DNA from 3 places in the Streptomyces sp. NPDC005438 genome. Region 1 is predicted to be linked to each of the others. Evidence: riboswitches for the same ligand, from Rfam matches in the RefSeq annotation. Region 1 holds a riboswitch; each other region holds the start of a gene.
The links. Region 1 has a riboswitch for thiamine pyrophosphate ahead of thiO (glycine oxidase ThiO). Riboswitches for the same ligand answer to the same signal wherever they lie in the genome.
Positions count from the first base shown of each region.

Region 2: another riboswitch for thiamine pyrophosphate. It lies ahead of thiC (phosphomethylpyrimidine synthase ThiC); the one in region 1 lies ahead of thiO (glycine oxidase ThiO).
Region 3: another riboswitch for thiamine pyrophosphate. It lies ahead of ABZT14_RS23960 (thiamine ABC transporter substrate-binding protein); the one in region 1 lies ahead of thiO (glycine oxidase ThiO).

Region 1 is NZ_JBEXEP010000003.1:208,679-218,179, reverse strand. It holds gene ABZT14_RS09205 (hypothetical protein) at 1-380, opposite strand, end outside; gene metF (methylenetetrahydrofolate reductase [NAD(P)H]) at 423-1,340, opposite strand; gene thiE (thiamine phosphate synthase) at 1,499-2,146, opposite strand; gene ABZT14_RS09190 (Rv2175c family DNA-binding protein) at 2,217-2,591, opposite strand; gene ABZT14_RS09185 (FAD-dependent oxidoreductase) at 2,662-3,930, opposite strand; TPP riboswitch at 4,048-4,160, shown strand; gene thiO (glycine oxidase ThiO) at 4,157-5,359, shown strand; gene thiS (sulfur carrier protein ThiS) at 5,386-5,586, shown strand; gene ABZT14_RS09170 (thiazole synthase) at 5,590-6,447, shown strand; gene pknB (Stk1 family PASTA domain-containing Ser/Thr kinase) at 6,540-8,432, shown strand; gene ABZT14_RS09160 (transglycosylase SLT domain-containing protein) at 9,003-9,501, shown strand, end outside.
Region 2 is NZ_JBEXEP010000004.1:301,145-310,645, reverse strand. It holds gene ABZT14_RS11640 (aminopeptidase P family protein) at 1-189, shown strand, start outside; gene ABZT14_RS11635 (hypothetical protein) at 504-767, opposite strand; gene ABZT14_RS11630 (DUF397 domain-containing protein) at 1,673-1,894, shown strand; gene ABZT14_RS11625 (sigma-70 family RNA polymerase sigma factor) at 2,267-2,773, shown strand; gene ABZT14_RS11620 (methylated-DNA--[protein]-cysteine S-methyltransferase) at 2,773-3,519, shown strand; gene ABZT14_RS11615 (winged helix DNA-binding domain-containing protein) at 3,516-4,628, shown strand; gene ABZT14_RS11610 (phospholipase) at 5,094-5,525, shown strand; gene thiC (phosphomethylpyrimidine synthase ThiC) at 6,329-8,116, opposite strand; TPP riboswitch at 8,109-8,245, opposite strand; gene ABZT14_RS11600 (YibE/F family protein) at 8,443-9,501, shown strand, end outside.
Region 3 is NZ_JBEXEP010000014.1:59,339-68,839, forward strand. It holds gene tsf (translation elongation factor Ts) at 1-317, shown strand, start outside; gene pyrH (UMP kinase) at 479-1,255, shown strand; gene frr (ribosome recycling factor) at 1,426-1,983, shown strand; gene ABZT14_RS23950 (phosphatidate cytidylyltransferase) at 1,994-3,124, shown strand; gene rlmN (23S rRNA (adenine(2503)-C(2))-methyltransferase RlmN) at 3,199-4,305, shown strand; TPP riboswitch at 4,359-4,468, shown strand; gene ABZT14_RS23960 (thiamine ABC transporter substrate-binding protein) at 4,525-5,565, shown strand; gene ABZT14_RS23965 (iron ABC transporter permease) at 5,727-7,334, shown strand; gene ABZT14_RS23970 (ABC transporter ATP-binding protein) at 7,335-8,375, shown strand; gene ABZT14_RS23975 (hypothetical protein) at 8,413-9,501, opposite strand, start outside.

The DNA.
Region 1 (9,501 bases):
GCGGGGGCGCCCCGCCGGCCGTCGTGACGCTCGTGGTCACCGTAGTCGGGCTGGTCGCCGAAGTCGCCCTCCTCGTCCTGGCGTTGGCGCTCCTCGTACTGCCGCCGGCGACGACTCACCCCCGGCATCCCCCCGAGGGCCCAGCCGGTGGAGAAGCCCCTGCGGAAGGAGAGGGTGACGAAGGTCTGGCCGATCGCGAAGGCGATCGCCCCGAGGGCGATGACCACCACCGAGTGCAGCGCCACCCCGGCGACCACCCCCAGGAACCCGCCCAGGGCCAGCACCCGCCAGCGCAGCCGGGCCTTGAACTGGAGCAGAACCTCGCCCATCAGCCAGAGCGCCACGATGCCAAAGGCGATATAGAGGACCGTCCAGCCCATGTCCGCCCCCCTTCCCGCCGGGTGCCGTCGTCACCCCCGACCCTACGACCGGGTGTGCAGCCCCAGATTCTGGTAGATCTCCAGCGTCGCTGTGGAGTGGTTGAGCGTGATGAAGTGAAGTCCGGGAACGTCCTCAGCCATCAGCCGCCCACCCAGTTCCGTGGCGTACTCGATCCCCACCGAGCGTACAGCCGCCGGGTCGTCTTTGACCGCCAGGATGCGATCGGCCAACTCCGGGGGGAAGGCGGCGTTGCTGAGCCGGGCGAAGCGTTCGATCTGCCGGACGTTGGTGACCGGCATGATCTCCGGGATGATCGGGATGTCGCAGCCGGCGGCATGGACGCTGTCCCGGAGGCGGAGGTAGTCCTCGGCGTAGAAGAACATCTGCGTGATCGCGTAGTCGGCGCCGGAGCGGCACTTGTCGACGAAGTGGCGTACGTCGGTGTCCCAGTCGGTCGAGCGTGGGTGCATCTCCGGGAAGGCGGCCACCCCCACGCAGAAGTCACCGGACTCCTTGATGAGTTCGACCAGTTCCGAGGCGTAGTTCACCCCGTCGGGGTGGGGCACCCACTCCGCCATCGGGTCGCCCGGGGGGTCACCGCGCAGGGCGAGCACGTTGCGGATGCCGGCGTCGGCGTACTGTCCGATGACGTGGCGCAGCTCGGCCCGGGAGTGGTTGACGGCGGTGAGGTGGGCGACCGGGGTGAGGGTGGTCTCGGCGGCGATCCGCTCGGTGTTGCGCACCGTGCCCTCGCGGGAGGAGCCGCCGGCGCCGTAGGTCACCGAAACGAAGGTCGGGCCCACCGCTTCCAGGCGGCGCAGCGCGTTCCACAGGGTGCGCTCGCCCTTCTCGGTCTTGGGCGCGAAGAACTCGAAGGAGTACGAGCGCTTGCCGGCGGCGAGCAGTTCGCGAACGGTCTTCGCGCGGTCTGTCCTGGTGGACGCGGTACCAGTGGCCATGTCAGAAAGGCTAGCCGCACCGGCAAGACCGCCTCGCGTTGCTGGTCGAACATATCACCCCCTGTCCACCTCCCGTTTCACGGAACGAGACGTTCCCCGGGGGTTCTTCGGGGATTCGGCCGCGTTCCCCGCCCCACACCGGAGGAGCATCGGGGAGATCAGTCCCGCTCCCGCAGCCGTGCCGCCCACTCCCGCGCGGCACCCCCGGGGTCGTCGGACTCGGTCAGCGCCCGCACCACCACGACCCGGCGGGCCCCGGCGTCCAGCACCTGGTCCAGGTTGTCCGCGTCGATACCGCCGATGGCGAACCAGGGGCGGGCCGGACGGCGCGCGGCGGCGTACCGCACCAGGTCCAGCCCCGGGGCGTGCCGGCCGGGCTTGGTGGGGGTGGGCCACACCGGTCCGACACAGAAGTAGTCCACGCCCGGCTGGGTCGCGGCGGCGTCCACCTCGGCCTCGGCGTGGGTGGAGCGGCCGATCAGCACCCGCTCGCCCAGGATGGCCCGGGCCCGGGGCACCGGCAGGTCCCCCTGCCCCAGGTGCAGCACCGGGGCGCCGCTGGCGTGGGCCACGTCGGCCCGGTCGTTGACGGCCAGCAGCTTCCCGTGGCGTTCACAGGCCTGGGCGAACACCTCCAGCAGCTCCAGCTCGCGGGCCGCCTCCACCCGCTTGTCGCGCAGCTGGACGATGTCGACCCCGCCGGCCAGCACCTCGTCGAGGAACTCGGGCAGGTCGCCGCGCTCGGCGCGGGAGTCGGTGCACAGGTACAGCCGCGCCCCGTCCAGGGCGGTGGGCTCACGGGTCATCTCGGGTCCCCCCGGACGGGGGCGTACGGGCCGGGCCGGCCCGTACGCCGGTGGCAGGTGTCCGCAACGGTCAGACGGCGAGCGCCTGGGCGCGGCGCTTCACCTCCGTGCCGCGATTCTCCCGCAACGCCTGGGTGGGGGTTCCGGGAAGGCTGTCGTCAGGGGTGAACAGCCACTCCAACATCTCCTCGTCGGTGAAGCCGTCGTCCCTGAGCAGGGTGAGGGTCCCGGTCAGGCCCTTGATGATCCGGCCTTCGCCGACGAAGTCGGCCGGCACCATCAGCACCCGGTTCCCCGACTCCGCGACCCGGCGTACGGCCAGCAGCTGGCCCTCCTTGACCAGCTGCCGCACCCGGGTCACCTCCACGTCGAGGTGTTCGGCGACATCGGGCAGGGTCAGCCACTCGGGGACGAGAGCATCGATCTTCGCGTCAATCTCGGTCACGCCTCCAAGACTGCCATCTGCCGACGACAGTCACGAGCCCGTCCGTACCCCAGCCGTACCGACGACCGTGTCACGCGCCCTTCGTGACGGCCTTCTTCAGCGGTACCGAAGCGTCTGCGGCCACCGTCGGATCCAGCCGGGCGCCGCCCTCGATCAGCTTGCGCCCCTGGGTGAGGTCCCGTGGACGCCCCACGGCCAGCAGCGCCACCAACCGGTCGCCCTCCGGCTCGCGGCGCAGCCAGCACACCGACCAGGCCGGCTCGCCGGGGTCGCCGCGCCACAGCAGCAGGTCGCCGTCGGCGTGGTGCCCGGCGTACTGCACGAAGCGGCCGAACTGTTCGGACCAGAAGTACGGCACCGGGTCGTAGCGGACGCCCTCGGCGAGGGCGGTGTCCCCCCGCGACTCGGCCAGCAGGTTGGCCGCCACCACCTGGGAGCCGCGCAGGGCGTTGTCCCAGTGGTGGACCAGCAGCCGGCGCCCGTACCGGGCCGAGGGGAAGGAGGCGCAGTCCCCCACCGCGTACACCCCGGGCACCGAGGTCCGCAGCCAGGCGTCGGCGGTCACCGCGCCCGCCCCGTCCCGCTCCACACCGGAGCCGGCCAGCCAGTCGGTGGCCGGCCGGGAGCCGACGCCCACCACCACCGCGTCCGCGCTCAACTCCCCCGGTTCGGCGCCGGGTTCGGGCTCCAGGGTGACCCCGTGCCGGTGTACGGCACGCACCGGGCGCCCGGTCAGCAGGGTCGCCCCGACCTCCTCGTACCAGCGGCGCATCGGCTCGGCCACCTCGGCCGGCAGCACCCCGGGCAGCGGGTGGGGGCCCGCCTCCACCACGGTGACCGGGCAACCGGCGGTGCGGGCGGCGGTGGTGAACTCCGCGCCGATCCAGCCGGCGCCCACCACCAGCGTCGGGCGCCGCTCGGCCAGCAGGGGCCGCAGCCGGACCACGTCGTCCAGGGTGTGCAGCGGGTACGCCCCCGGTGTGTCCTCCGCCCCGGGGAGGGCGCGCGGAACGGCCCCGGTGGCCAGCACCAGCCAGTCGTACGCCACCGGGCCGGCGTCGGTGACCAGCAGCCGCTGGTCCGCCCGCAGCCCGGTGACCTCGCGCCCCAACTCCAGCTCGACGTCCAGGGCGGCGAAGTCCACCTCGAACGCCGACTCCTCGGCCTGCCCCAGCAACACCGCCTTGGACAGCGGCGGCCGGTCGTAGGGGGGATGGGGCTCGGCGCCCAGCAGGCGGACCGGCCCGTCGAACCCCAGCTGGCGGAGGTGGACGGCGGTCTGCACCCCGGCCATCCCGGCGCCCACGATCACGACACGTCCACGTTGACTCTCGCTCACACTGCAACCCTACGCACCGGCGGCCACCTCGCCCGCCCGACCCGAAGGCGCCCTGACCGTCGCCTTCGGGTCGGCCCGCGCCTGACAGCGCCGGTTCGACCGCAGTAGGCTGGCCGAGGCACACCACGCGGGAGCCCGGGCGCACCGGGCTGAGAGGGAGGCTGGACGGCCTCCGACCGTACGAACCTGATCCGGGTCATTCCGGCGAAGGGAGGAGCGGTTTTCCATGCCCGGCGAGACACCCCCACTCCCCGAGCCCCCCACCCGCACCGCCGACGTGGCGGTGGTCGGCGGCGGGGTCATCGGACTGGTGACCGCCTGGAGGGCGGCACAGCGCGGGCTGCGCGCGGTGGTGCTGGACCCCGAACCCGGCCGGGGCGCGGCCCGGGTGGCGGCCGGGATGCTGGCCCCGGTGACCGAGGTGACCTACGGCGAGGAACCCCTGCTGGCCCTCAACCTGGCCGCCGTGGAGCGGTACCCGGACTTCGTACGGGAACTGGCCGAGCTGACCGGCCGGGACGTGGGCTACCGCGACACCGGCACCCTGGCCGTGGCCCTGGACGCCGACGACCGCGCCCAACTCGGTGAACTGCACGCCTTCCAGCGGAGGTTGGGCCTGGAGGCGGAGTGGCTGACCGGCCGGGAGTGCCGTCGGCTGGAACCGATGCTGGCCCCCTCGGTACGGGGCGGCCTTCGGGCGGCCGGCGACCTCCAGCTGGACCCCCGCCGACTGTGCCGGGCCCTGCTGGACGTCGCCGTGACCGCCGGGGTCACCTTCCATCCGTCCGCCGCCCGACGGGTACGGGTGGAGGACAGCCGCGCCCGGGAGGTGACCGCCGAGGACGGCACCGTCCTCGCGGCGGAGCAACTGGTGCTGGCCGCCGGGGCGTTCAGCGGCCGGCTGGAGGGGGTACCGCCCGAGGTCCTGCCCCCGGTACGCCCGGTCAAGGGCCAGGTACTGCGGCTGTGGGTACCGCCCGAGGCCCGCCCCTTCCTGTCCCGTACCGTCCGGGCTGTGGTCCGGGGTGGCAGCGTCTACCTGGTCCCCCGCGCCGACGGGGAACTGGTCGTCGGAGCCACCAGCGAGGAACAGGGCTTCGACACCACGGTCACCGCCGGTGCGGTCTACGAACTGCTGCGGGACGCCCGGGAACTGGTACCGGGCGTCACCGAACTGCCCCTGCGGGAGACCAACGCCGGGCTGCGCCCCGGCACCCCGGACAACGGCCCCCTGCTGGGCCGCACCACACTGCCCGGCCTGCTCCTGGCCACCGGCCACCACCGCAACGGGGTCCTGCTGACCCCGCTCACCGGCGAGGTGATGACCGAGGTCCTCACCGGGGGCGAACTCCCCGAGGTGGCCCGCCCCTTCGACGCCCGCCGCTTCTCCGCACACCGGCCCACGACCCCCTCGGAGGCCACACCATGACCACCCCCGACCACCCCGCCCCGGGGATGACGGTCACCCTCAACGGCCAGCCCCGGGACGTCACCCCGGGCCTCAGCCTCGAAGACCTGGTCACCCACCTCACCTCCGCCCCCTCGGGGGTCGCCGCCGCGGTCAACGAGACCGTGGTGCCCCGCCGACGGTGGCGCGCGGTCACCCTCGTCGAGGGGGACCGGATCGAGGTGCTGACCGCCGTACAGGGAGGTTGACCGATGCGCCCCACGACACCCGCCGCCCCGCCGTACGACACCGGGCGGCCCCGGACACCCGAGGCGGCCGACGACCCCTTCCACCTGGGGGGCCGCGTCTTCGGCTCCCGGCTGATCATGGGCACCGGAGGGGCGCCCAGCCTGGAGGTCCTCCAGGACGCCCTGCTGGCCTCGGGCACCGAACTCACCACGGTCGCCATGCGGCGGCTGGACCCCGGAGTGCGGGGGTCGGTGCTGTCGGTGCTGCGCCGCAACGGGATCGACGTGCTCCCCAACACCGCCGGCTGCTACACCTCGGGAGAGGCGGTGCTCACCGCCCGGCTGGCCCGGGAGGCGCTGGGCACCGACTGGGTCAAGCTGGAGGTGATCGCCGACGAGCGCACCCTGCTGCCGGACCCGGTGGAGACCCTGGACGCGGCCGAACAGCTGGTGGACGAGGGCTTCACGGTGCTGCCGTACACCAACGACGACCCGGTGCTGGCGCGCAGGCTGGAGGACGTCGGCTGCGCCGCCGTGATGCCGCTGGGCTCCCCCATCGGCTCCGGGCTGGGCATCCGCAACCCACACAACTTCGCCCTGATCACCGAGCGGGTCAGCGTGCCGGTGATCCTGGACGCCGGCGCCGGTACGGCCTCCGACGTGGCCCTGGCGATGGAACTGGGCTGCGCGGCCGTGATGTTGGCCTCCGCCGTCACCCGCGCCCAGCGGCCCGCCCTGATGGCGCGGGCGATGCGGGAGGCGGTCACCGCCGGACGGCTGGCCCACCGGGCGGGACGCATCCCCCGCCGCCACTTCGCCCAGGCCTCCTCCCCCGAGGAGGGGCGGGCCGTGCTCGACCCCGAACGGCCGGCCTTCGACTGACCCCCCCGGGGCCTGTCACCGTTCGGCTGCAGTCACTTCGCAGAACGGACCGAACTGACCAGCGGGTAAAGGCTGCTCGTAGACTGCCGGCCGTGGATAGGACCCTGGAGGACCCCCTTGTGGGGCGACTGGTCGACGATCGTTACCGCGTGGAGTCGCGCGTCGCGGTGGGCGGGATGGCCACCGTGTACCGCGCGATGGACACCCGGCTCGACCGCGTGGTCGCCCTGAAGGTGATGCACCGGTCCCTGGTCCAGGACCGCGCCTTCGTACGGCGGTTCATCCGCGAGGCCAAGTCCGTCGCCCGACTCTCCCACCCCCACGTGGTGGGCGTCTTCGACCAGGGCCAGGACGAGGACCTGGTCTACCTGGCGATGGAGTACGTCCCCGGCGGCACCCTCCGGGACACCCTGCACCAGCACACCCGGCTGACCCCACAGGCGGCCCTGCGCGTCCTCGACCCGATACTGGCCGCCCTCTCCGCCGCCCACCAGGCCGGGCTGGTCCACCGGGACATGAAGCCGGAGAACGTGCTGATCGGGCACGGCGACGAGACGCCCCTGCCCGCCCGGACGGGCTCGACCGACGTGATCAAGGTCGCCGACTTCGGCCTGGTCCGCGCGGTCGACACCCACACCTCCTCGGCGTCCTCGGACACCATCATGGGCACCGTCTCCTACCTGGCGCCCGAGCAGATCCAGGACGGCACCGCCGCCCCCAGCGCCGACGTCTACGCGTGCGGGGTGATGCTCTTCGAGATGCTCACCGGCACCAAGCCGCACAACGGGGAGACCCCCGCCCAGGTGCTGTACCAGCACCTCCAGGAGGACGTACGCCCTCCCTCGACCCTGGTGCCGGGCATCCCGGAGGAGGTGGACGCCCTGGTACGGGCGGCCACCGACCGCGACCCGGAACGCCGCCCCCAGGACGCCGGGGCCTTCCTGGCCGAGCTGCGCCGGGTCAGCGCCTGGCTGGGCGCCACCGCGCCGGCCGGCCCGGAGGCCACCTCGGTGATCCCCCGGCCCACGGGGGCGGCCCACGGGACCCCTCCCCCGTCCGGCACCGGCTCCCGGCTCACCCTGCCGGGCTTCCTCTCCGGTGACGGCGACTGGTACCGCCGCCCCTGGGCCCTGGTGACGGCCGGAGTGCTGGCGCTGCTGCTGGTGGCCGGGAGCGTCTGGTACCTCACCGCCGGCCGCTACACCGACACCCCGGCCGTACTGGCCAAGTCGGAGAAGGCCGCCACCCGCGCCGTGGAGGACGCCGGGCTGAAGCCCCGGGTGAAGCGGGAGTACAGCGAGTCCGTGGAGCGCGGCAAGGTCATCTCCTCCGACCCCAGGCCCGGGGCCAGGGTCACCGAGGGGGACACCGTCACCCTGTCCGTCTCCCGGGGCCCGCGTATCGCCGAGGTCCCGGACATCCGGGGGGCGAAGCTGGCCAGCGCCAAGAGGCAGCTGCGCAAGGCCGGGCTGGTGCCCGGGGTGGTCCGCAAGGCCTTCAACGAGGAGGTCCCCCTCGGCGCCGTGGTCCGCACCGATCCCAAGCCGGGCGCCGAACGCCGTCCCGGTACGGCGGTGGCGCTCACCGTCTCCCAGGGACGGCCGGTGCCCGTGCCCTCGGTGCTGGGGCAGGAGGAGCAGGAGGCCCGCGAGGCGCTGGAGGACCAGGGCCTGCGGGTACGGATCGCCGAGGAGCGGGTCTTCTCCGAGCGGGAGAAGGGCGCGGTGGCCAGGCAGTCCCCGGGCGCCGGCAGTGACGCCGCCCGGGGGCAGACGGTGACCCTGACCCTCTCCAAGGGCCCGGACATGGTGACGGTCCCCGACGTGGAGGGCCGCCAGCGGGACGACGCGGTGGCCGAGCTCCAGGCGGCCGGGTTCACGGTGAACGTCAACCGGATCTTCTTCGGCAACAAGGTGTTCAACCAGTCCCCCGACGGCGGCGGAACGGCTCCCCGGGGTTCGGAGGTCACCGTCTGGCTGCGGTGAGCCGCGCGCCATTCACCCCTGTTCGGGCTCCTCTTCGACTCGTCCGGTTCTACTAACCGACCTGGAACGGGGATTGCCGCCACCTGGGGTACCCCTTTGGTCGCCCAGGGTGAACCAGGGGCGGGGCCGCCCCACCGTGACGCGGAGACGGCCCGGGACGGACCCACCGCACGACCTGGGGTAATTCATAACAGAACGGACATTTAACCCTTGTCCGAACATGGGCCCGAGCGCATCCCGTAGACCACGATTTTCGGTCACCCTCCGCGCCCGGCGATCCACCCACCGGATTTCAAACCCCCGGCCCACTGTGACGCCGCGCATAGGACCCAGATCACTTACGAACGCGGCTAGTTGGAATTCGACCCCCTCCGCGCGGGCGCATTGCCGGCCCGAAGGGTACTTCACCACGCACTGCGCCACGAGTCGGGATAGTACGTCACATTCTTGATCTGGGTTTTCCAGCCCTCTACAAATTGCTTCGTCGCACGGCGCCGTGAAACGGAACTCGGCATCCCCCGCCGTAGCGGCCACTGCGACACAACCGCTTTTTGGAAGAGGTCCCCACGAATGCCCGCTCTGAAGAACTTCACTGCCCTCAAGAACCGTGGACACGACAAGCTCAAGAACGGACAGGAGAAGCTGAGGAACCTCCGGGACGAGAAGTTGAGGAACCTCGACTACGACCGCTTCAAGTCCCTCGGATACGACCAGTTCAAGTCCCTCGGCCAGACCCGACTCGCCAAGGGCCAGTTCGCCCGCCTCAGCAAGGGGCAGAAGTACTCGGCCGGCGTGGCCGCCGCCGGGGCCACCGCGATAGTGCTCGCGCTGGCCCCCGCCAGCAACGGCGACGACGTCAAGACCCCGCAGTCGGCGGGCTCGGCCGTCTCCTTCAGCGTCAAGGCGGCGAACGTCGAGGGCCAGAAGGCCAGCGTCAGCGAGCAGTCCGTCACCGCCGCCAAGAAGGCCGAGGGCCTCAAGCGCAAGGTCGAGGCGGCCAAGAAGATAGAGGCCGAGCGCAAGGCGGCCAAGGAGCGCGAGGCCAAGAAGGCGGCCAGCCGTTCCGCCC
Region 2 (9,501 bases), on a different contig from region 1:
TGCCTGACCGTGGAGCCGGGCCTGTACTTCCAGTCCGACGACCTCACCGTGCCCGAGGAGTACCGGGGCATCGGCATCCGCATCGAGGACGACATCCTGGTGACCCAGGACGGGAACCGTAACCTCTCGGGCGCGCTGCCACGCCGCTCGGAGGACGTCGAGGAGTGGATGGCCCGGTTGCAGGGCTGACACCACGAGCGGGCGAACGGCCCCCGGTCGGACGGGTTCCGGCCGGGGGCCTCGTCCTGCCGGGGCCCGTTCCGGGCCGGCCGCGAGGTGCCACCCGGACACCGGTGGTCCGGCCCCGCGGCCTGGCCTCGGCGCCTGACCTCGGTTTCTGGTCCAACCGCCGTGCTGTGGCGACCGGTTGGTCCGCCGGCGGGGGCGGCCGTTCACCTGGGGGTGCCTGGTACGCCGGACGGTGCCCGGCCCGTCTCCCAGCACACCCGCTCAAGCAGACACCGCGGTGCGGGCCACGCCTCACCAGGCCCCGCTGGTCCTCGCTAGTCCTCGGGCGAAGACGGCGAGGAAGGGGGCGTCCGGTCCTGGGGCTGGATTCGGGTGTCGGCATCAGCGTCCGCCTGGTCCTGTGCCTGCGGGGACTGCTGCCGTTCTCCGTGGATGCCGGTCGCCGCCTCGCCGAGGCCGGTCACGGCGCCGGTGGCCGCGGTGACGAGCACGGGGTAGAGCCAGCCCGAAGTGGTGAGGTACTCCTCGAACTGCTCGGGAGTGGAGGGTGCCGATGGCCGCTTGTTGTTCTGAGACATGAGCCCATGATCCGTCCCGGTCGGGGGAGGTCACGCCGGCCAGAGGGCCCGATCTGATGTGTGATTCCCCCGAGGCCGCCACCACTGAGCCCGGCGTCTTGCCCGACCCACTGGTGTGGGCACCGACTCTCCCCCGTTCCAGGGGAGTTGGGTGCTTCTCCTCACCACACAGGGCTGTGCTTCGCGAGGGTGATCCATCATGTGGGGTGGCACCGTGACGGACGGGGGTATCGCTGTCAGCGGTCACTGGTTCATGGAGGGCGGGCGCATGTGTGGGGAGGAGTGGCACTGGAGTGGACCGGATCGAATCCCTGGATCTCGTCGCCGCGGAGAAGCCGGAACCCAAGGCACGAGCGGCCAGCCGGGGAATACCGCGACACCTCGAACAAGCACAACAAAAAACTCTGAGAGGGGCACGGCGACGATGGAAGAACTCAGAGGGGCGGCGATTCGCGGGGTCGCCTACGGTGCGCTCGCGTTCTGCGTTTCTGTAGCCACCCGGGCAGCCCTGTACGGCGATCCCATACTTTCACGGGGGAACCTTCTGACGTTCCTGGTGGTTGCGCCCGCCGCTACAGCGGGGATCTGGTACGGAAACCGAAACCGCACATCACCGTAAGGCGGGAAGGGCCTGTTCTCGCGCGTGGACACCGACCCGTTCCCACATGTTGCCGTGACGGCTTGTCCCGCTTCCAGCATCGGTTGGTTTCCGAAGAAGCACGCTGTACGCGGGAAACGATGACCAGCACCCCCGCCTCCCGCAACGGCAGATCGGCCGGGCTACGCCGGTGTGTGCCCGAAGAAGGTTGTTGAGCTTGTTCAGCGCTTCGACATTGTGCGTTCCAGGGCTCTTGAAGAAGATGAGTCCATCGATCTAATCCGTAGTTATCTGAAAGAGTACGCCGATGAAGGTAAATAGCATTCCCGACGCCTCAGCGCTCACGATGTGGCGCAAGTCCTCTTACAGCGGATCCGAGAACCAGGATTGCGTCGAAGTATCCGATAGCCTCCCCGGCTCCGTACCCGTACGCGACTCCAAGAACCCCCACGGCCCCGCGCTCGTCTTCCCAGCCACCAGCTGGACCAGCTTCACCACCACCCTCCAGGACGGCAACACCCCCGCCTGACGGACAACCGACGAGCGCCCCAACTCCCCGGCCCCCGCCACCCGGTGGGGGCCGACCCATGGACGACACCCGCCGGGCGATCACGGTGCTCCCAGGAGGAGGCCGTTCCCACGCGTGCTGTGTTCGGTCAGCCGCCGTGTCCGGTCACCTGGTCTGGTGTCTGTCGGTGGCTCGCTGCTGGTGGGTCACGGGCGGTCGCCTGGGCCTGTCCGACGTTCCCGGGGTCCGCCCACCCCGGCGGGCCCCTGCCGGACGGGCCGACCGTCTCTGCCCGGACGACCTGGCCTTTCTCGGTGTCACCGGAGCCTGTGTGGATTTCCTCGTCAGGCGACCTCACATTTCCGGTCCCTGTGACGTTGGCAGGGTGTGAGTGTGGAACCGTTTGAGCGCGTCGTGGCCGAGTACGGGGCCCTGGTGCTGCGAGTGTGTCGGGCCGTGCTGGGCCCTCAGGATGCTGAGGACGCCTGGTCGGAGACCTTCCTCGCGGCGCTGCGGGCGTATCCCCGGCTGCCCTGGGACGCCGACGTGAGGGGCTGGCTGGTGACCATCGCGCACCGCAAGTCCGTCGACGTGGTCAGGGCGCGGGCTCGGCAGGCCCTGCCCGTGGCCCAACTCCCGGAGCGGACCAGCCACTTGGGCCAGCCCGAGGACGCCGTCCGGGACGCGGCGCTCTGGGACGCCCTGCGACGGCTCCCCGACCGCCAGCGACGCTCGGTCGCCTACCACTATCTGGCCGGCCTGCCCTACAAGGAGGTCGCCCGGCTGATAGGGGTCAGCCCGGCGGCGGCACGCAGGGCGGCGGCCGACGGCGTGCGGGCTCTGCGCGGTGTCGAGGCACTCACGGACGAGGCAGCGGGGGCTGAGCGAGGGAGCACATGATGGAGTCAGAGAAGCCGGACGCCGTGGAGGGCCAGGCCCTCGACCCGAGCCCGATGATCCCGTGGGAAGCCGTTGACGCCACCGACCCCATGGAGTTCCCGGACGAGATGGCGCCGACCGAACCCGAGGACCCTCTGGACGGCGCGGCACTGCGTCGGCTGGAGCATCTGTTGGACCCCCGCACCAGGGAGATGCAGCGCTTGTACGACCAACTGGCGGCCAGGGCGACGGCCGAGAAGCTCACCGACATCACCTACAGCACCGTGGACACCCCGGTGGGCAGTCTGCTGCTGGCCGCCACCGAACGGGGACTGGTCCGGGTCGCCTTCGAACGGCAGGACCACCAGCGGGTGTTGGAGCAACTGGCCCAGGACGTCAGCCCCCGGATACTCGCCGAACCCAGCAGACTGCGGGAGGCCACCCGACAGCTGGACGAGTACTTCTCCGGCGACCGGACCACCTTCGAACTGCCCCTGGACCTCAGGCTGCCGACGGGGACCTTCCGGCACGCGGTGCTCCACCACCTCCCGGACATCCGGTACGGGCAGACCGAGAGCTACACCCAGGTCGCCGCGGCGGCCGGCAGCCCCCGCGCGGTACGGGCCGTGGGCACCGCCTGTGCCAACAACCCCCTGCCCGTGGTGGTGCCCTGTCACCGGGTGGTCCGCTCCGACGGCTCCTGGGGCCAGTACGCCGGCGGCGCCGAGGCCAAGCGCACCCTGCTGGAGATGGAGGCCGCCGCGTGACCCCCGGTCCCACACCCCTGGGGTCGGGGGAGGTCGACCAGCGACTGGCCCGAGCCCGGGCCCAGGTCCTGGCCCAGGGGGCGCGTGCGGCTGACGTGGCCGAGGTCCTCACCCGGGCCGGCCCGCTCCAGGCCCAGGACCTGTGGGCCATGGACCTGGCCCTGAGGGTGCGGGCCCCGGGCCTGACCCGACCACGGATTCGGCACGCCCTGGAAGGGGAGCGACTGGCCGTCAGAGCCTGGCTGATGCGCGGCACCCTGCACCTGGTCCCCTCGACCGACCTGCGCTGGATGCTGCGCCTCTTCGCCCCGCTCCACCAGCGGGCGGCCCAACGGCGGCTGCGCCAACTGGAGCTGGACCCGCCACTGTGCCGTCGGGCCGAGCGACTGATCGTCTCCGCCATCACGGACGAAGGCCCGCTGACCCGGGCGGAGTTGACCGGGCATCTGGGTGCCCTGGGGGTGCCCGACCGAGGTCAGCAGGCGATCCATCTGATCCGTTGGGCCGCCCTGTCCGCAGCGATCTGCCACGGCCCGCTGAGGTCGGGGGAGCAGACCTTCGTACTGCTCGACGACTGGGTGCCGGACCAGGGACCCGGATACGAGGGAGAGCGGGCGGACATCGAGCTGGCGGCACGGTACGCCCACGCCTTCGGCCCGGGAGCCACCGCCCAGGACTTCGCCGACTGGTCCGGGCTGCCCCTGCCCCGTAGCCGCACGGCGTGGGCGGCTACGGACACCTCGGGCGAGGAGCGGCGCCCAGCGGACGAGCCCGGTGCCGGCAGCGGGCTTGCCGGGGGAGAGGACGGGGCCGCTCCCGATGTGCGGCTGCTCCCCGCCTACGACAACTACCTCCAGGGGCGGCGAGGACGCGAGCTGTCGGTGCCCTCGCCCCAGCGGAAGCTGGTGTGGCCCGGCGGTGGGGTGATCCGACCGACGGTGCTGGTGGACGGGCTCGCTGTCGGCACCTGGTCGGGCGGCACCCGGGGCAGGCTCCCCGAGGTTCAACCGTTCCCCGAACGGCCCGCCTTGGCGCCTCGTACGGCCGAGGGGATAGCGGAGGAACGGGAGGCGGTGGCCCGGTTCTCGGGGGACGACTCCTCCCCCTGAGGTCGTGCCAGCGACGGGGGGTTGATCGGTCTTGACGGTTGGGCTGGCCCTGGCCCCGGCCCGTGACCGTGCCCCGACCTCTGTTCGCGGCTCTCCGACCGACCATCTCGTACGCGCCCCTCAGCGGAGAGAGGGCCGCTCGCGGAGTTGGGTCGACGACATTCCTCCGCACCTCAGGTCACCCCTTCTGACCTGCTGACTTCTGCTTTCCGTGGGAGCTCAGGGCGCCTCCGGTCCCTTGGTTCCTCAGCACAGGTCAACGCCGCTCGTCCAGATGACGGGCGTTCGGGAAATAGGCAGCGACTTCCCTTGTCGCTGGACTGGTCAACGACGGGAGATCTGTCATGCTCATGTGGATTCGGCCCAGCACTGCCCAAGGGGCCGCCCCCACACGGAGGTTCAGGAATGCGACGCAGAACGACCGGCCGTCGAGTCACCGCCGGACTGACCGTCCTGTCCGCGGCGATGTTGGCGCTCATGGGCACCGCCACCAGTGCCTCGGCCGCCCCCGCCGACAAGCCGCAGGTGCTCTCCAGCTGGACCCAGACCAGCGCCAGCAGCTCCAACGCCTTCCACAACGCCCGTGGCAACCAGGGGCAGTGGGCCGACTACGGCTTCGACTGGTCCACGGACAAGTGCTCCTCCTCCCCGGACAACCCGCTGGGCTTCCCGTTCGAGAACGCCTGCATCCGTCACGACTTCGGTTACCGCAACTACAAGGCCGCCGGTCAGTTCCCGGCCAACAAGGACCGTCTGGACAGCGCCTTCTACGAGGACCTGAAGCGCGTCTGCTCCCAGTACAGCGGGGCCTCCAAGACCTCCTGCAACGCTCTCGCCTGGACCTACTACCAGGCGGTCAAGAACCTCGGGCTCAAGGAGTCCGAACTGGTCGGCTGACCCCGCCTGAGCCACCGGGGGTGGGACGCCGCGAAGGCGGCACCCCACCCCCTCGCCGTCCCCAGGGCACCCCCGTCACCCCCGAACACCGGCCGCTCCACAGCCCCTTGACCCCTCAACCTGCCGTGGGGGCCGGGCCCTCCGTCGCCGCAGCGACCGAGGCGAAGTCCTGTCGCGGAGGACCGACCGCCCCACCCCGTCGCGCCGTCATCCTGGCGCGGGCCACGGGCTGGCCCCCCGATCCGGGGTGCGCCCGAAGTCGCCCAACCGCCCACGGCCACGTACTCCTCGACGAGTCACGCACCTCTCCACAGCCGGCGAACGCCACCACGTCCCGTCGGGCCGGCCGGCGCCCCTCTCCCGACCGACGGCGGCCCCGGCCGCCTCGACCGGAAACGGTCCGAGGGCTCACCGAAGCACCCGAGGCGGTCCACCCCACAGGGCCGAGCCCTACCAGCGAGCGCCCCAGACCATCTGGGAGGACTCTCGGGGAGGACGCCGCCCGCAGAAGGCACCCCCAGGCGAACGGCCGCCGCTTACCGCCGGGTTGCCGGGGCAACCCAGCGGTAAGGGCTCTCGCCCCACCCATCCCCATGACGCCTCGTGGCGCACCCACCCGCCGCCACAGGACCACCCGCACCGACCCGGCAACCGGTCACCACCCCGGCCCCACTCCCCGTGGGGCCTGCCGCGGACAGGCCCGCCACAGGAGCGAGAGGACCCGACGACACACGGACGCCGCGTCACCCGACGAGTCGCGGGCCCACGTCCAGCCAGTCGGCACACGGCGGATGGACGCCGCGTTACTCGGCCAGCGGCAGGTGGACGCGGTGGCCGGACTCGGCGAACTCCCGGGACTTGGCGAGCATTCCGGCCCGGATCTCCTCCTCACTGGCGGGCTCCCCCGAGGACTCCCCGGGGGCGTACTTCTCGTTGATGTCCCTGCTGATCCTCATCGAGCAGAACCGGGGACCGCACATGGAGCAGAAGTGGGCGGTCTTGGCCGGTTCGGCGGGCAGGGTCTGGTCGTGGAAGGAGCGGGCGGTGTCCGGGTCCAGGGACAGGTGGAACTGGTCCTCCCAGCGGAAGTCGAAGCGGGCCTCGGACAGGGCGTCGTCCCACTCCCGCGCGCCCGGGTGGCCCTTGGCGAGGTCGGCGGCGTGAGCGGCGATCCTGTAGGTGATCACCCCGGTCTTCACGTCGTCCCGGTCCGGCAGGCCCAGGTGCTCCTTGGGCGTGACGTAGCAGAGCATCGCGGTGCCCCACCAGCCGATGACGGCCGCACCGATGGCCGAGGTGATGTGGTCGTACCCGGGGGCGATGTCGGTGGTCAGCGGGCCCAGTGTGTAGAAGGGCGCCTCATCGCAGATCTCCTGCTGGAGTTCCACGTTCTCCCGTATCCGGTGCAGGGGTACGTGGCCAGGGCCCTCGATCATCGTCTGCACCTCGTGGGAGCGGGCGATCCGGTTCAGCTCGCCCAGGGTGCGCAGTTCGGCGAACTGGGCCTCGTCGTTGGCGTCGGCGACGGAGCCGGGGCGGAGGCCGTCACCGAGGGAGAAGGTGACGTCGTAGGCCCGCAGGATCTCGCACAGTTCCTCGAAGTGGGTGTAGAGGAAGCTCTCCCGGTGATGCGCCAGGCACCAGGCGGCCATGATCGAACCGCCCCGGGAGACGATGCCGGTGCGGCGGCCGGCGGTGAGCGGGACGTAGCGCAGCAGTACGCCGGCGTGGACGGTCATGTAGTCGACGCCCTGCTCGCACTGTTCGATCACGGTGTCCCGGTACACCTCCCAACTCAGCTCCTCCGCACGGCCGTCGACCTTCTCCAGCGCCTGGTAGAGCGGCACCGTGCCGATCGGCACCGGGGAGTTGCGCAGCACCCACTCGCGGGTGGTGTGGATGTTCCGGCCGGTGGACAGGTCCATCACGGTGTCCGCGCCCCAGCGGGTGGCCCAGGTCATCTTCTCCACCTCCTCCTCGATCGAGGAGGTCACCGCGGAGTTGCCGATGTTGGCGTTGACCTTCACCAGGAAGTTCCGTCCGATGACCATCGGTTCGGTCTCCGGGTGGTTGACGTTCGCCGGGAGTACGGCCCGGCCGGCGGCGATCTCGTCCCGCACCACGGCGGGGTCGAGGTTCTCCCGCAGGGCCACGAACTCCATCTCGGGGGTGATCTCGCCCCGGCGGGCGTAGGCGAGTTGGGTCACCGCGCGGCCGTCACGCGCCCGGCGGGGCTGGCGGGGGCGGCCGGGGAAGACGGCGTCGAGGTCGCGCAGTCCGCCCCGGGGTGAGGTGTGCCGTATCCCGTCGTCCTCGGGACGGGGGCTCCGGCCCACGTACTCCTCGGTGTCTCCCCGGGCCACGATCCAGTGGGCGCGCAGCGGGTGCAGCCCGCGCCGTACGTCGGTGGTGACCAGGGGGTCGGTGTACGGGCCGGAGGTGTCGTACAGGGTGACGTCCCGGCCGTCGCTCAGGTGCACCCTTCGTACCGGTACCCGCAGGTCCGGCCGTGAGCCGGACAGGTAGTCCTTGTGCGAGCCGAGGGCCGCCGCGTCCTTGGACGCGGGCAGCCCGGTGTTCTGCGTGGTCATCAGACCCACTCCCTACGCCGGCATTACCCGGTAACAGGTTCGGCGGTCGACGCAGCTGTCAGCTCCGCGGTGTTCCGCGGCGGTCAGCGTCCTCTCAGCCCCGTGCTCGGAGCTCCCGCGATGTGACGGTGCGGTCGGGCGGGCCCACTGGCCCACCCGGCCGTTCGGCCAACCCGAACGCTAGCGCCTCTCCCCCGCGCCGCGCCAGGGCCACCCCCGGTACGGGAGGCGGCGCGGCCCACGGGAGGCGCCTGGTCGGCGCCCGGACGACCGGCCGAACCGGGCGCGGACACGGTGCCCGGGCCCGGGCTTGCGATGATCTGTGGGTGGACCCATCCCAGCACCAGCCCAACGATCCGTCCCCCGCCGGCCCGCACGGCCACCACCATCACCACGGGCCGGCCCAGCCGGTCTCCCGTCACCTGCGGAAGGTCATCGCGGCCGTACTGGTGCCCTTCGCGGTGCTGGTGACCGTCGGGCTGGTGGTGCTGTGGCCCGGGGGCGTACCCGAGAAGGGGGAGAGCACCGGCGTCGGCTTCGACCGCCCCAACTTCCGTGCCACGGTGACCAAGTTGGAGCAGGTCGACTGCGAGGACGTCAACGCCCGGCCGGAGCCCCAGCCGGGGGAGCAGCCGGGCGGGGGGACCGACAGCCGGGCCCGGGGCACCTGCCAGAAGGCCACGGTGCGGGTGGACGAGGGCAAGGACAGCGGTCGTACGTTCACCGAGGTCGTCACCCCGGACGCCACCCGCAAGTACACCGCCGGACAGGAGGTGGTGGTCGCCTACTCGGCGAAGGCGCCCAAGGAGTTGCAGTACAGCGTGGTGGACGTGGGCCGGGACCTGCCCATGTGGCTGCTGGCCGCCCTGTTCGCGCTGGCGGTGGTGGTCGTCGGACGGCTGCGGGGGCTGCTGGCCCTGGTGGGGCTGGTGATCAGCTTCGCGGTGCTGACCCTGTTCATCCTGCCGGCCGTCCTCCAGGGGTCCAACCCGCTGCTGGTGGCCGTGATCGGGGGGAGCGCCATCATGCTGGCGACCCTCTACCTGTGCCACGGGCTGTCCGCCCGCACCTCGGTGGCCGTACTCGGCACCCTGACGTCACTGCTGCTGATCGGGCTGCTGGGCTCGCTGTTCATCGGCTGGGCCAAGCTGACCGGCAACACCGACGACCAGACCGGGCTGGTGCACAGCCTCTACCCGGACATCAAGATCCAGGGGCTGTTGTTGGCCGGCATCCTGATCGGCTCCCTGGGGGTGCTGGACGACGTCACGGTCACCCAGACCTCGGCGGTGTGGGAGCTGAAGGCGGCCGACCCCGAGGCCGGTTGGCGCAGGCTGTACCGCTCGGCGATGAACATCGGCCGCGACCACATCGCCTCGGTCGTC
Region 3 (9,501 bases), on a different contig from region 1:
ACAAGGAGAACGCGGAGCTGGCGCGCGACGTCGCCCAGCACATCGCGGCCTTCGCGCCGAAGTTCCTGTCCCGCGAGGACGTTCCCGCCGAGACGGTGGAGAACGAGCGTCGCGTGGCGGAGGCCACCGCGCGTGAGGAGGGCAAGCCCGAGCAGGCGCTGCCCAAGATCGTTGAGGGTCGGGTCACCGGCTTCTTCAAGGAGAACTGCCTGCTGGACCAGCCCTTCGCCAAGGACAACAAGAAGTCCGTGGAGAAGGTGCTCGACGAGGCCGGCGTGGTCGTGAAGAACTTCGCTCGCTTCCGTGTCGGTGCCTGAGAACGAACACTGACCGGCCCGGGCCCCGGTAGCCGGCGGAAACCACTCCGCCCCTATAGGGTCGAGCGAGGGCAGTTGTGACGAGGAGGCCATTGCCGTGGACGGAACCCTGAGGATCCACCCGGCAGTGGCCTCCTTCGTATGTGCGCGAGGAGAGATCGATGAACCAGGGTGCAGCCGATGACCCAGGCACGGGCAAGGGCGTAACGGACGGTCGGGACCGCCGGTTTCTGCTGAAACTCTCCGGCGAGGCTTTCGCCGGGGGCGGCGGACTCGGGGTGGACCCGGACGTGGTGCACAAGGTGGCCAGAGAAGTGGCCGCGGTGGTCCGTGACGGCGCCCAGATCGCCGTGGTGATCGGTGGTGGCAACTTCTTCCGAGGCGCCGAGCTGCAGCAGCGCGGCATGGACCGCGCCCGCTCCGACTACATGGGGATGCTGGGCACGGTGATGAACTGCCTCGCCCTCCAGGACTTCCTGGAGAAGGAGGGCATCGACTCCCGTGTACAGACGGCCATTTCCATGGGGCAGGTCGCCGAGCCGTACATTCCCCTGCGGGCGGTCCGGCACCTGCAGAAGGGACGAGTCGTGATCTTCGGTGCCGGGATGGGGATGCCCTACTTCTCCACCGACACCACGGCTGCCCAGCGCGCCCTCGAAATCCACGCCAAGGCCCTGCTGATGGGCAAGAACGGCGTGGACGGCGTGTACGACTCCGACCCCGCCAAGAACCCCGAAGCCGTGAAGTTCGACGCTCTGGAGTACGGCGAGGTCATCACCCGCGACCTGAAGGTCGCCGACGCCACCGCGATCACCCTCTGCCGGGACAACAAGCTCCCCATCCTGGTGTTCGAACTGCTGGTGGAGGGGAATATCGCGCGAGCGGTGCAGGGTGAGAAGATCGGCACGCTGGTCAGCGACCAGGGAAGCCGGGACTGACGGAGCGTCACATGACCGCTGTGGACGGGCGGATGGCGTTCCGTTCGGACACACCCGGTCACCACCGTCCCCGGCAGCGTGACGCACGGGGATGGACAACGGCCTGTCGGTCAGCGACCGTTCAGGCAACACAGCTGTAGCACTGAGGCCCACCAAACCAGGAGCACGTGGTGATCGAAGAGACCCTCCTCGAAGCCGAGGAGAAAATGGAGAAAGCGGTTGTGGTCGCCAAGGAGGACTTCGCCGCGATCCGCACGGGCCGTGCGCATCCGGCGATGTTCAACAAGATCGTCGCCGACTACTACGGCGCCGCGACGCCCATCAACCAACTCGCCTCGTTTTCCGTGCCGGAGCCGCGGATGGCCGTGGTGACGCCTTTCGACAAGAGCGCGCTGCGCAACATCGAGCAGGCGATCCGTGACTCCGACCTGGGAGTCAACCCCTCCAACGACGGCAACATCATCCGGGTCGTCTTCCCGGAGCTGACCGAGGAGCGCCGCAAGGACTTCATCAAGGTCGCCAAGACCAAGGCGGAGGACGCCAAGATCTCCATTCGCAGCGTACGGCGCAAGGCGAAGGAAGCCATCGACAAGGCGATCAAGGACGGCGACGTCGGCGAGGACGAGGGGCGCCGCGCGGAGAAGGAGCTGGACGACACCACCGCGAAGTACGTCGCGCAGGTGGACGAACTGCTCAAGCACAAGGAATCAGAGCTGCTCGAGGTCTGAGGCTGCACTCGTGAACGACCCTTCCCCGGGGCCTTCGTCGCCCCAGAACGGCCTCGCGCGCACGCCGTGGACGCCGCCGCCTCCCCCCACCGGAGATCTCACTTCGGCGACGGCGGGTCCCGAGCGCGGGAGCCCGGCGGCGTCGCAGACTCGGCGTATGCCCATCGTGCCCGGTCCAGAGAGTTCGTACGGCCCAGGAAACGGAGCCCAAGAGGCTCACGGCGCTCAGGAAGCGCAGGGAACCCCCGTCGGGTCTCAGGCACCCGCCCCCGGCGCTCCGTCGGCGGGGCCGGGAGCGGATGCGGGGCGAAGCGAGGGTGGCCGCAAGCGTGCGGGGAGAGATCTCCGTGCCGCCATCGGCGTGGGGGTCTCCCTCGGCGTGGTCATCCTGGTCTCGCTCTTCGTCTACAAGCCTGTCTTCCTGGGCGTCATAGCACTGGCTGTGGCGGTGGGTCTGTGGGAGCTGACCCGGCGGCTGCAGGAGTGCCGAGACATCCGTACGCCGCTGGTGCCCCTCGTGGCCGGCGGGGTGTCGATGGTCGTGGCGGGCTACGCCTGGGGAGCGAGTGGTGCGGGCGCGGTGATGGCGGTCACCGTGCTCGCGGTCTTGGTCTGGCGGATGGCCTACGCCCCGCTGACGTACCTGCGGGACGTCAGCGCCGCGGTGTTCGCCGCGTTCTACGTACCCTTCCTGGCGACCTTCGTCGCGATGATGCTCTCCGCCGACGACGGCGCGCTCAGGGTTCTCACCTTCCTCCTGCTCACGGTCGTGAGCGACACCGGTGCCTACGCCGTGGGCTGGAAGTTCGGCAAGCGCAAGCTGGCCCCCCGCATCAGCCCCGGCAAGACCCGGGAGGGGCTGATGGGCGCGGTCGTCTCCACCATGCTCGTGGGAGCGATCTGTACGCAGTTCCTGATCGACCAGGGCGTGTGGTGGCAGGGACTGTTGCTGGGGCTGGCCGTCGCCCTCAGCGCGACGTTGGGTGACCTCGGGGAATCCATGATCAAACGGGATCTCGGGATCAAGGACATGGGCACCCTCCTTCCCGGACACGGCGGCATCATGGACCGCCTCGACTCCCTGCTGCCCACCGCGCCTGTGGTGTGGCTGATCCTGGCCCTCTGCGTGGGACAGGGCTGAGCCTTCACGAGTACCCCCTCCACCCGGCAGCGGGGTCAGGAGGGGTACTCGCCGTCTGCCACACTGGACGCACCATGCCTGCACCTGGAGAACTGACCTTTGCCGCCCCCCGAGGGGCCAAGAAGCCCCCTCGCCACCTCGCCGACCTCACTCCAGCGGAGCGACGCGAAGCCGTGACGGCCATCGGGGAGAAGCCCTTCCGCGCCAAGCAACTGTCACAGCACTACTTCGTCCGGCAAGCGCACCGCCCGGAGGAGTGGACGGACGTGCCGGCCGCGTCGAGGGAGCGTCTCGCGGAGGCGCTCCTGCCCGAACTCATGACCGTGATGCGGCACGTCAGCTGCGACGACGACGCGACGCGCAAGACCCTCTGGCGACTGCACGACGGCACCTTGGTCGAGTCGGTGCTGATGCGCTATCCCGACCGCGTGACGATGTGCATCAGCTCGCAGGCCGGCTGCGGGATGAACTGCCCCTTCTGCGCCACCGGGCAGGCCGGCCTGGACCGCAACCTGTCGACGGCGGAGATCGTGCACCAGATCGTCGAGGGGGTTCGGGCCTTGCGCGAGGGCGAGGTGCCCGGTGGGCCCGCGCGACTCTCCAACATCGTCTTCATGGGCATGGGGGAGCCCCTCGCCAACTACCGTCGCGTCGTCGACGCCATCCGGCGGCTCACCGACCCCGAACCTGACGGACTCGGTCTCTCCCAGCGCGGCATCACCGTCTCCACGGTCGGCCTGCTACCGGCGATGCTCCGTTTCGCCGACGAGGGCTTCAAGTGCCGGCTGGCGGTGTCCCTGCACGCCCCCGACGACGAACTGCGGGACACCCTGGTCCCGGTCAACACCCGCTGGAAGGTCAGTGAGGTGCTCGACGCCGCCTGGGAGTACGCGCGCAGCTCGGGTCGGCGGGTGTCCATCGAGTACGCCCTGATCCGTGACATCAACGACCAGGCATGGCGGGCCGACCTGTTGGGGCGGCTGCTCAAGAACAAGCGGGCACACGTCAACCTCATCCCGCTGAACCCCACCCCGGGTTCCCAGTGGACCGCCTCCCGTCCCGAGGACGAGCAACAGTTCGTCCGGGTCCTGGAGTCACATGGAGTTCCGGTGACGGTGCGTGACACCCGCGGCCAAGAGATCGACGGCGCCTGCGGACAGTTGGCGGCGACGGAGCGGTAGACACCCCGCGAAGTCCGCCAGGACCGCGCTGGTACGGTGGCCCTGGTTTATCGAAACACCGACAGGGGAGCGCAAGCGGCGCTGAGAGTGCGGCGAGACAAGGCCGCAGACCCTCGAACCTCGCCCGGGTCATGCCGGGTAGGAAGTTCGGTCACTCTCTGCTGTTGTGCTGCGCCCGGAAACAGAGGCTGCAGCGTGAAACACATCGTCACCACTCTCGTGATAGCCACGGCCGTCAGTCTGGTCGCCGGCTGTGGAGCACTTTCGGACGAGGGAGACGACAAGAAGACCGTCAGGTTGGTGACACACGACTCGTTCGCCGTGTCCGACCACGTACTCAAGGAGTTCAAGAAGCGCACCGGCTACACGGTCAAGTTGGTGACGGGCGGCGATGCCGGCTCGGCCACCAACCAGGCCGTACTGACCAAGGACAACCCCCAAGGCGACGTGTTCTTCGGCGCCGACAACACCCTGGTCTCCCGGGCGCTGGAGGCGGACGTGTTCGCCTCGTACCAGGCGAAGGGACTGGACCACATCCCCGAGCGGTTCCGCCTCGACGCCGCCAAGCACCGGGTGACACCCGTGGACTACGGCGAGATCTGCGTCAACTACGACCGCGAGTACTTCCGCAAGAAGAAGCTCGATCCCCCCGAGACACTCGACGACCTGGTCAAACCGCGATACCGCGACCTGCTGGTGACGCAGAACGCCGCGACGTCGTCGCCGGGTCTGGGGTTCCTGCTGGCGACCGTCGCCGAGTACGGGGAGTCCGGTTGGCGTTCGTACTGGAAGAAGCTCAAGGCCAACGGCGTGGAGGTCGTCGACGGCTGGGAACAGGCGTACAACGACCGCTTCTCCGGTGCGCGAGCCAGCAAGGGCAAGGGCGACAAGCCCCTGGTCGTCTCCTACGCGTCCAGCCCGCCGGTGGAGGTGCTCGACGTCAAGCCGGAGCCCGAACAGGCGCCAACCGGGGTGTCCAAGGGCACCTGCTTCGAACAGGTCGAGTTCGCGGGTCTGTTGAACGGAGCCGACAACCCCGAGGGCGGGAAGAAGCTGCTCGACTTCCTGGTCGACCGCACTTTCCAGGAAGACCTGCCCCTCCAGATGTTCGTGAACCCGGTACGGAAGGACGCGAAGCTTCCCAAGCTGTTCACCAAGTACGGCGAGAAGGTCGAGGACTCGGCGACGATGCCACCGAAGCGCATCACTGAGCGTCGTGACGGATGGATCAAGGCGTGGACCGCGCTCGTGGTCCGGTGAGTACTGACACACGCGGAACTCCCGCTCCGACGGCGCGACTTGGCAGCGCCGTCGGAGCGGAGCCCGTCGTCGCCGACCAACCGGGTTCCCTGCCTCCAGGGCCGGACCGACGCTCGGCGGCGGGGGAGCCGCGCCGTGTTCTGTCCCCCCGGGTCGTCCTGATGGTGGTCCCGCTGGCCTTCTTCGGCGTCTTCTTCGCCTACCCGGTGCTCGCCATCGTGGCCCGGGGGCTCCGCCCGGAGGGTCACTGGGACCTCGGTCGGATACCGGGGATCGTGACCGACCCCCAGGTGCTGGACGTCCTGTGGTTCACCACCTGGCAGGCCCTGGTCTCGACGCTGGTCACACTTCTGGTGGGGTTGCCGGGTGCGTACGTGTTCGCGCGCTTCGAGTTCCGAGGGCGGCGTCTGCTGTACGCCCTGATCACGGTCCCGTTCGTGCTGCCCACGGTGGTCGTGGGGTCGGCCTTCCTCGGCCTGCTCGGACGGGGTGGGCTGCTGGACAGTTGGTGGGGCGTACGCCTGGACACCAGCGTCTGGGCGATCGTGCTCGCCCACGTGTTCTTCAACTACGCGGTGGTGGTGCGCACCGTCGGCGGGCTGTGGGGTGCACTGGACCCCCGCCAGGAGGAGGCCGCGCGGCTGCTGGGAGCGAGCCGTTTCGCGGCCTGGCGCAGGCTCACGCTCCCCGCACTCGTGCCCGCGCTGTCCGCCGCCTCGTTGATGGTGTTCCTGTTCACCTTCACGTCCTTCGGCGTGATCCAGATTCTGGGCGGTCCCCGCTTCGCCACCCTGGAGGTGGAGATCTACCGCCAGACCTCCCAGTTGTTGGCTCTGCCCACGGCGGCGGTGCTGACGTTGGTGCAGTTCGCTGCCGTGGCCGGTCTGTTGTTGCTGCACGCGTGGACGGTGCGGCGCAGGGAGTCCGCGCTGGGACTCGTCTCCAGCACGGCGGCCCGGCGCCGTCCACGCGGAGCGGGAGACCGGGCCGTACTCGGCTTCGTCCTCCTGGTGGTCCTCGTCCTCGTCCTCGTCCCGCTCAGCGCACTGATCGAGAGATCGCTGCACAGTTCCGACGGCTACGGATTCCGCTTCTACCAGGCGTTGCGTTCCACGGACAGCGGGACCTTCACCGTCGCCCCGCTGGAAGCACTGGGCAACTCCCTGCTCTACGCCGGAGTGGCGACGGTCATCGCCCTGTTCGTCGGAGGGCTGGCCGCCGCCGCGCTGACCGCCAGGGCGGGGAGGTTGGTACGGGGGTTCGACATGCTGCTCATGCTGCCTCTGGGAACCTCGGCGGTCACGGTCGGTTTCGGCTTCCTGATCGCGCTCGACGAGCCCCCACTCGACCTCAGGTCGACCTGGCTGATCGTCCCCCTGGCCCAGGCACTGGTGGGGGTGCCCTTCGTGGTGCGTACCGTCCTTCCCGTGCTGCGCGCCGTACAGCCCCGACTACGCGAGGCCGCCGCGCTGTTGGGGGCTTCGCCCTTCCGGGTGTGGCGTGAGGTGGACCTCCCCATGGCACGGCGCGCGTTGGTCGTCGCCGCGAGCTTCGCCTTCGCCGTGTCGCTCGGGGAGTTCGGCGCGACGGTGTTCATCGCTCGTGCGGACAACCCCACCATGCCGGTCGCCATCGCCCGACTCCTCGGACGAGCCGGTGAGATCAACTACGGACAGGCCATGGCCCTGAGCACTCTGCTGATGGCGCTGTGCGCGCTGACCCTCGTGCTGTTGGACCGTCTACAGACCCGCCACCTCGGGGAGTTCTGAATGCTACGTCTGGAAGAGGTCACGGTCGGGATCGGTGACGTCGAAGTGCTCCACGAGGTGCGACTCGACGTCTCAGAGCACCAGATCCTCTCCGTGCTGGGACCGAGTGGCAGCGGGAAGTCGACGCTGCTCCGTGCGGTAGCCGGACTTCAGCCCCTGACCCGAGGCAGGATCCTGCTGGAGGACAGCGACCTGTCGGGTGTCCCACCGCACCGTCGTGGTGTGGGGCTGATGTTCCAGGACCAGCAGCTGTTCCCCCAGCGCGACGTCGCCGGCAACGTCTCCTTCGGCCTGGACGTACGCCGTGTCTCCAGGAGTGGGGTGAGGCAGCGGGTGGACGAACTGCTGGGCTTGGTCGGACTGTCCGGCGCGGGAGAACGGGAGATCTCCACGTTGTCCGGCGGGGAGCAGCAACGGGTCGCGCTCGCCCGCGCGCTCGCTCCGCAACCCCGTCTGCTGATGCTCGACGAACCCCTGGGACAACTCGACCGGGGGCTTCGCGAGCGACTGGTCATCGAACTGCGCCAACTGTTCAAGAACCTGGGCACCACGGTGCTGGCGGTGACCCACGACCAGTCGGAGGCTTTCGCCCTCGCCGACCAGGTCGCGGTGATGGACCAGGGACGGGTGCGTCAGGTCGGTAGTCCGTGGGAGGTGTGGAGCCACCCGAACTCCGAGTTCGTCGCCCGCTTCCTGGGGTTCGAGAACATCGTCGAAGCCACCCTGAAGGGCGACCGGGCCCTCACCCCCTGGGGCAGTCTTCCGCTGCCCGAGAAGGCGGAAGAGACAGGTGAGGGGAGGAAGGTACTGGTCAGGCCGGGTGGGGTACGCATTGGCCCTCGCGAACCTGGGCTGCCTTGCCGGGTACGGGCTCGGGTGTTCCGGGGCGACCACGTGCTCGTCCACCTCCTTCCCCTCAGCGGCCCACCTCTCCAGGCTTCCTGCTCGTTGCGTGAGGCGGCGGAACTCCCCGAGGAGGTGGGCGTGACCTTCGACTCCCAGGAGGTGGTGCCGTTGCCCGCCTCTTCGTTGCCCACGTGACGTACCAGTCCGTGTGCGCGGCTCCGGGACGAAGCGGTCAGAAGGTGAGTGCGGTGAGCCGCCCCACCGTCCAGGCGAGTGGGGCCATCACCGCGAGAGGGACGAACACCTGGAGCACCTGGGCCTTCAGGGCCAACGACCAGCGTGCTCCGATCCTCCGCACCAGGGCCACTGTCGAGGCCTGGGATCTGCGTGACTCGGCGACGGTGGCGACCACGCTCACCGTCACGCAGGACACGATCAGTGCGGCCGCGAGCCCGGTGAGGGGGCCGAAGGCGCCATGGTGGATCTTCTGGAACTCCCGGGCCGCGAACGCGGCTGCCCCGACGGCGCACAGAGTACCCAGGGCGTATCCCGTGGGGTGGGCCTCCGCGTACAGCAGACGGCCGGTGACCAGTCGTGTGGGTCCCGGCCGGCAGATGGTGAGAAGCCGACCGCACATGGCGACGACGCCGGGCCCGACCATGATCAGGCCGGCGAAGGTGAGAAGCCAGCTCGCTGACAGCGGGGGGACAAGCGATGGCAAACCGTCGTGGATGTCGGACGCGCCTCCCAGGGGGCGCGGGTTCACATCCTTGGTGAGGGAGCCCCACGCGAGTCCCGCCGCGATCAGGGCCACGCCCCAGGGGAACCTGGCGAACTGCCGACCGGGAGTCGGCTCCGTCCGCGCGGCGTCGTCGCGGGAACGGGACTCGCCGGAGTGCTTTTCCGCGAGTTCCTGTGCGGTGGTAGCCGTGCCCCTCGTCTCGCGCCGTGCCCGTTCACGTCCCCGCATCGTCCACGCACTGCCGAGTGCCGCCAGGAGAGGTGGTACGAGGAGCAGGGTGAGGGTGCCCGCCAGCGGCAGGTGACGTTCGGCGGCGAGGGCATCCGCTAGCGCCCCGTCGAAGGGGGCGGCGCCCCACTCGCCGCGGAGGAACAAGCAGACGAGCAACGTCAGCAGACTGCCCAGGGAACAGGTCAACCAGGTGGAAACCGCCGCGAGGAGGGGCAGGCGGGGAGGGCCGAGCCCCGCCGCGGTGAGACCTCGTCGCAGGGCGGGGCCCAGGTCGAGGCGTACCAGGCAGGCGGCGAGCTGGACCATGGCCATCGTCGGTAGCAGGCACCACAGCAGCCGTGCTGTCGC